DNA from 2 places in the Cupriavidus sp. KK10 genome. Region 1 is predicted to be linked to the other one. Evidence: predicted binding sites of a transcription regulator. Region 1 holds the regulator's gene; the other holds the start of a gene.
The links. Region 1 encodes NrdR, which represses ribonucleotide reductase genes. Its sites were predicted from a motif close to CACNANATNTNGTG; they were not measured.
Positions count from the first base shown of each region.

Region 2: KB879_RS28460 (ribonucleoside-diphosphate reductase subunit alpha) is a predicted target of NrdR. The motif match lies at 2,086-2,099, and genes of this name have one in related genera.

Region 1 is NZ_CP073677.1:5,608,625-5,612,035, forward strand. Features, by position in the region: gene glyA (serine hydroxymethyltransferase) at 1-1,218, shown strand, start outside; gene nrdR (transcriptional regulator NrdR) at 1,374-1,841, shown strand; gene pilV (type IV pilus modification protein PilV) at 1,974-2,603, shown strand; gene KB879_RS26135 (PilW family protein) at 2,605-3,411, shown strand, end outside.
Region 2 is NZ_CP073677.1:6,116,824-6,120,234, forward strand. Features, by position in the region: gene KB879_RS28460 (ribonucleoside-diphosphate reductase subunit alpha) at 1-1,862, opposite strand, end outside; gene ampD (1,6-anhydro-N-acetylmuramyl-L-alanine amidase AmpD) at 2,356-2,973, opposite strand; gene KB879_RS28470 (sigma-54 dependent transcriptional regulator) at 2,970-3,411, opposite strand, start outside.

The DNA of each region.
Region 1 (3,411 bases):
CAGATCGACCCCGAGGTCTTTGCCGCCATCCAGCAGGAAAACCAGCGCCAGGAAGACCACATCGAGCTGATCGCCTCCGAGAACTACACCTCGCCGGCCGTGATGGCCGCCCAGGGTTCGCAGCTGACCAACAAGTACGCGGAGGGCTATCCCGGCAAGCGCTACTACGGCGGTTGCGAGTACGTCGACGTGGTCGAGCAGCTGGCCATTGACCGCGTCAAGCAGCTGTTCGGCGCCGAAGCCGCCAACGTGCAGCCCAACTCGGGCTCGCAGGCCAACCAGGGTGTGTACTTCGCCGTGCTCAAGCCGGGCGACACCATCATGGGCATGAGCCTGGCCGAAGGCGGCCACCTGACCCACGGCATGGCCCTGAACATGAGCGGCAAGTGGTTCAACGTGGTCAGCTACGGCCTGAACGCCCAGGAAGACATCGACTACGATGCGCTGGAAAAGCTGGCGCAAGAGAAGAAGCCCAAGCTGATCATCGCCGGCGCCTCGGCCTTCGCGCTGCGCATCGACTTCGAGCGCATCAGCAAGGTGGCCAAGTCGATCGGCGCCTACTTCATGGTCGACATGGCCCACTACGCCGGCCTGATCGCCGCGGGCGTCTACCCGAACCCGGTGCCGCACGCCGACTTCGTCACCACCACCACGCACAAGAGCCTGCGCGGCCCGCGCGGCGGCGTGATCCTGATGAAGGCCGAGCACGAGAAGGCCATCAACTCGGCGATCTTCCCCGGCATCCAGGGCGGCCCGCTGATGCACGTGATCGCCGGCAAGGCGGTCGCGTTCAAGGAAGCGCTGACGCCTGAGTTCAAGGCCTACCAGCAGCAAGTGGTGAAGAACGCCGCCGTGCTGGCCGAGACCCTGATCGCGCGCGGCCTGCGCATTGTCTCGGGCCGTACCGAAAGCCACGTGATGCTGGTCGACCTGCGCGCCAAGAACATCACCGGCAAGGAAGCCGAGCGCATCCTGGGCGAGGCGCATATCACCGTCAACAAGAACGCCATCCCCAACGATCCGGAAAAGCCGTTCGTGACCTCGGGCATCCGCCTGGGCTCGCCGGCCATGACCACGCGCGGCTTCAAGGAAGAAGAAGCCCGCATCGTCGGCAACCTGATCGCCGATGTGCTGGACAACCCGCACGACGCCGCCAACATCGCCAGCGTGCGCGAGCAGGCGGCAGCCCTGACCAAGCGTTTCCCGGTCTACGGCTGATGCATCGAGGCCGCCCATGCGGGTTCGCATGAGCGGCCGGCAGCTCCGCAAGCCGGCGCCCCGGGGCACCGGCTTGCGGGCCTCGCCAACCCGCCCCGCCACCGCAGAACGACAACACGGACAAGGCGACGGGGTTCAACTGAAGGTGGTCCGGCATGAAATGCCCCTTTTGCGGTCATTCCAATACCCAGGTACTCGACACGCGCATGTCGGAAGACGGCGATGCCGTGCGCCGGCGCCGCCGCTGCGAAGCCTGCGACCGCCGCTTCACCACCTATGAGCGGATCGAGCTGTTCTTCCCCGCCATCGTCAAGAAAAACGGCTCGCGCGTGGACTACACCCGCGCCAAGCTGAAGGATTCCATGCGCCTGGCGCTGCGCAAGCGCCCGGTCTCCGCCGAAGCCATCGACGAAGCCATCACCCGCATCGAAGAAAAACTGCTGGCCCTGGGCGAAAAGGAAATCCCCAGCAGCCAGGTCGGCGAGCTGGTGATGCGCGAATTGCGCAAGCTCGACAAGATTGCGTATATCCGCTTTGCTTCGGTGTACCGGAGCTTTGAGGACGTGTCGGAATTCCGCGACGTGCTGGATGAATTTGCGGCGTCCACCCCCCGGAAGGGGTAGTAAAAGTAACAAAATCGTTGTTTAATCCCCGTTGCATTTCCGCAAGGCCCGCTGTCGCATATTAAAAGGGCCCGGATTGCAGACCAAAAAAAAGAAGTTAACGAAGTCGGACGTCTTTTGACGGGGGTCAGAATGGGTCAACGCTGCCGCGGGGCAGCCGGCTTTGCCATGCTCGAAGCATTGGTGGCAATTGTCGTTCTGGCGGTTGGCGTGCTCGGCGTCGCCAGCCTGCTGCTGAATTCATCCCGCTTCACGCAACAAGCTTCCTACGACACCACTGCCATGCAGCTGGCCACCGAGATGGCCGAGCGCATGCGTGCCAATCCTGCCGTCTCGCAAACCGGCGCGGCGGCGGAAGCCATCACCCCGAACCGCTACTTCATCGACACCGCCACCGGGCAGCCACCCGCGCTCACGGCAGCAAACAGCCCGTACGCGATCGCCTGCTCGGGCACGGCGGCCGGGTGCGCGCAGCAACTGGCGGATTTCGATGTCGCCGAGTTCTGGGAGCGTGTCAGCACAGGCCTGCCTGGCGGACGCGCCGTGATTTGCCGGGACATGGTTGCGTACGACCAGACCACCGGCTTCTCATGGGGATGCACGCCATCGGCCACTGGCCGCCCGGACGACGCACCGATTGTCATCAAGATCGGCTGGATCTCGCGGCTTGCCGCCAAAACCGTCGCGGCACGGGTCGACATGTCCGACATGGGCACGCGCCCCCAGGTGGTCATCGTGGCCACGCAGGGTACGGTGAACTGACATGCGGAACGCCAGGACCTATCTCAACCCCGGCCGGCATCGTCAGCTGGGGCTGTCGCTGGTGGAGCTGATGGTAGCGATGACGCTGAGCCTGCTCCTGATCATGGCTGCCGCGGCGCTCTACCTGACCGGGCGAGCCAACTACAACAGCATCGACGACACCACGGCGCTGGATGAGAAAGGCCGCTTTGCGGTGGATACCGTGGTGCGGATCGTGCGCCAGGCCGCCTGGAGCAATTATGCGGGCAACAGCGCCGCGGCCTCGCCCGGCGCCAGCGGGCCACCCGCGCCCAGCCCTGGAGGCGTCATGCTCACGACCACGAGCCTGTCGCCGACCATCAGCGGCCTCGACAACTGCAGCGCCCCCACGCAAGACCTCGGCAATCCGGCGCAGAACCTCGCGTGTCCTGTCCAGGCGGGCGCCGTGAACAAGAGCGATGTGCTGCAGGTCCGCTTCTTCGGTTCGGGCACGCAGCAGGACCGCACCGTTCCGGACAACAGCATGATCGACTGCTCCGGCAACGGCGTCGCCGAGCCGCAGGCCTGGGAAGACGCAGACCTCGCGCGCGGCATGGCGGTCTTCTATGTCAGCAACGATGCCAGCGGCATGCCTCAGCTGATGTGTGGCTATCGTCCACGGGACACCGCCAACAAGGAAATCCTCACGGCCGGCACGGCGTACCAGGCTGTTTCGCTGATCTCAGGCGTCGAAGTCTTCCAGGTGCTCTACGGCGTGGATACGAATTTCGACCAGACCCCGGACCGCTTCCTGTCAGCCACCGAGGTGCTGGCCCTGCCCACCACCTGG
Region 2 (3,411 bases), 510 kb from region 1:
GTGCCGTCGGCCTGCTTGGTCATGTGGGCGACCAGGTTGACCGAGCCCAGGTTGCACACGGCGATCTCGCTCTCATTGGTATTGAGCGTGATTTCCGTGCACAGGTTGGAGCTGTGCACCACGCCCACGTGCTGCTGCGGGCTGCGGATGTTGCACGGATCCTTGAAGGTGATCCACGGGTGGCCGGTCTCGAACAGCATACCCAGCATCTTGCGCCACAGTTGCAGCGCCGGCAGCTTCTTGAACAGCTTCAGTTCGCCGCTGGCGGCCTTGGCTTCATAGCCCAGGTAGGCCTTTTCGAATTCCTTGCCGACCTTGTCGTGCAGGTCCGGGCAGGTGGCGGGCGAGAAAAGGGTCCATTCGCCGGCTTCCATCACGCGCTTCATGAACAGGTCCGGAATCCAGTTGGCCGTGTTCATGTCGTGGGTGCGGCGGCGGTCGTCGCCGGTGTTCTTGCGCAGTTCCAGGAATTCTTCGATGTCCAGGTGCCACGTTTCCAGGTAGGCGCAGACGGCGCCCTTGCGCTTGCCGCCCTGGTTCACCGCCACGGCGGTGTCGTTGACCACCTTCAGGAACGGCACCACGCCTTGCGACTTGCCGTTGGTGCCCTTGATGTGCGAGCCCAGTGCGCGCACGTTGGTCCAGTCATTGCCCAGGCCGCCGGCGAACTTGGACAGCAGCGCGTTTTCCTTCAGCGCTTCATAGATGCCTTCCAGGTCGTCCGAGACGGTGGTCAGGTAGCACGACGACAGCTGCGAGCGGCGGGTGCCGGAGTTGAACAGGGTCGGCGTGGACGACATGAAGTCGAACGACGACAGCAGCTGGTAGAACTCGATGGCGCGCGCTTCACGGTCCTTCTCGTTCAGCGCCAGGCCCATGGCCACGCGCATGAAGAAGGCTTGCGGCATTTCGATGCGGGTTTCATCGATATGCAGGAAGTAGCGGTCGTACAGGGTCTGCAGGCCCAGGTAGTTGAACTGGAAGTCGCGGCCGGCGTCCAGCGCCGCGCCCAGGCGGGCCAGGTCGTAGGTGGCCAGTTGCTCGTCCAGCAGTTCGGCTTGAATGCCGCGGGCGATGAACTTGGGGAAGTACTCGGCGTAGCGGCTGGACATCTCGGCCTGGGTCACTTCGGTGCCCAGGATTTCCTTGCGGATGGTGTGCAGCAGGATACGGGCGGTGACCTGGCTGTAGTCCGGGTCCTTTTCGATCAGGGTACGCGCGGCCAGGATGGCGGAGTCGTACACCTGCGTCATCGGTACGCCGTCGTACAGGTTCTTCAGGGTTTCCTTCAGGATCGGCTCGGCGCTCACTGCATTGCCAAGGCCGCTGCAGGCATTGTCGATCAGGGCGTGCAGCGCGGCGATGTCCAGCACGTGCGTGACGCCGCCATCGGTCACGTTGACCGAGATGCCGCCTTCCTGCACGCGGGCCACGGCCTGGGCGTTGGCCTGGGCGCGCTCGTCCTTGCGCTTCTCGCGGTACAGCACATAGGCGCGGGCCACTTCATGCTCGCCCGAGCGCATCAGCGCCAGTTCCACGTGGTCCTGCACGTCTTCGATATGGATGGCGCCGCCGTTGGGGCGGCTGCGCACCAGTGCGCGCACGACGTTGTCAGTCAGTTGCTCGACGATCTCGCGCACACGCGCGGACGCAGCGCCCTGCCCGCCGTTCACGGCGAGGAAGGCCTTGGTCATGGCAACGGCGATCTTGGACGGCTCGAAAGCCACCACGGCGCCGTTGCGTCGAATGATCTTGTGATCCGGGTAGTTCGTATTGGCGGCGTTGGCGGGGGTCTGCTGCGCGGTCGGTGCAATACCGGCGGCGGCGCCACCCGTGGTGATTTCGTTCTGGGCCGTTTGCATGAGAACTCCTGTTTTTACCCTGGAAATAAGAGACAAAAGAGTCCCTGGCGAAATGCGGCGAAAAGAACGTCCCTCCCGGCGTGAAGTCAGGGCGGACAGACTGCCTTTACGTGAACATTTCGCCAGGGACTCTTGTGATTCGCTGGCCTTAGCGGGCGGTTTCGAGACGATGCACGAACTTCGTGATCCCTGACTCGCCCTTGGGCCGGCTCCCCGGTTTGACTACTAGATATAGTGTGTGACGCGTGAAACTGGGCTAAGTATAGTGAAACGAATCCGAATGACCAGTCTTGACAAGCGCTATTTCGGAGGCGGTTGCGCCGATGCGGCAGCGCCACATGCCCGCAACCCTAATACTCGCAAGGGTTTTCGCCAGACCGTTCGCAACTGCACATTTCACAAAAATTTTTTTGATTGTTGCGAGGTTGCGATAGCCCCAGGCCGAGGTAGGGCATGTGCGCCGGAACGGGGCGCACGGGCATGGGGAATGACGTTAAGAATTCGTCACCTGGCCAGCCGCGCCAGGGCACTGGTAGGGCAACATGCCCGGCGCCACGCCCGCCTGCCTGGCGAAGCGCGCCCAGTCGAAATGCGGGCCGGGATCGGTCTTGCGCCCCGGGGCGATGTCGCTGTGGCCGGCAATCGCGCGCACCGGGTAGGCGACCAGCAGCGCGGGCACCAGCGCGGCCACGGTGTCGTACTGGGCCAGGGTGAACGGCAGGTCGTCGCAGCCCTCGATCTCGATGCCGATGGAAAAATCGTTGCAGCGGGCGCGGCCGAAGAAGTCTGACTGCCCGGCGTGCCAGGCCCGCTGCGTGCACGGGACGAACTGCACCAGTTCACCCTCGCGGGTGACCAGGAAGTGCGCGGACACCTGCACCTGGTGGATGGTGGCAAAGAACGGGTGCTTATTGGGATCGAGCCGGTTCTGGAAGAAGGCCTCGATGTCGCCGCTGCCGAACTGGCCGGGCGGCAGGCTGATGTTGTGCAGCACCACCAGGTCCACCGGCATGCCGGCCGGGCGCTCATCGAAATTGGGCGACGGCACGCGGCGCGCGGCGGGGACCCAGCCGTCGGCATCGGGCAGGTAGCGGTGCTCAGGCTTGCTCATGGCGTGCCCTCGCCTTCCACGGCGCTGCGGTCGGCGGCGTCCATGGCTTCGCGGATGCCCAGTTGCTGGATGCGGTAGCGCAGCTGGCGCAGGTTCAGGCCCAGCAGCGGCGCGGCCGCGGTGCGATTGAAGTTGGTCTGCGCCAGCGCCTGCAGAATCAGCTCGCGCTCCACGGCTTCCAGCCTGGCCGGCAGGTCGATCGGGAAGACGATGCCGCGGCAGGCACGTTCGGCGGGGTCGCCGGCGGGCTCGGGTTCGGGCGCGCTGGCTGGGGTCGGTGCCACGGGCGGCGGCTCTGCCAGGGCCGGCGCGGGCGCGGCGGCCGGCGGCACCGGCGCCCACATGCCTGCGGCACCCCAGGGTGCGTAATAGTTAGGCGCCATCGCCGGCGCGGGGGCATGCATCAGCCCGGCCCGTTCGGCACCGGCGTCCAGCGGG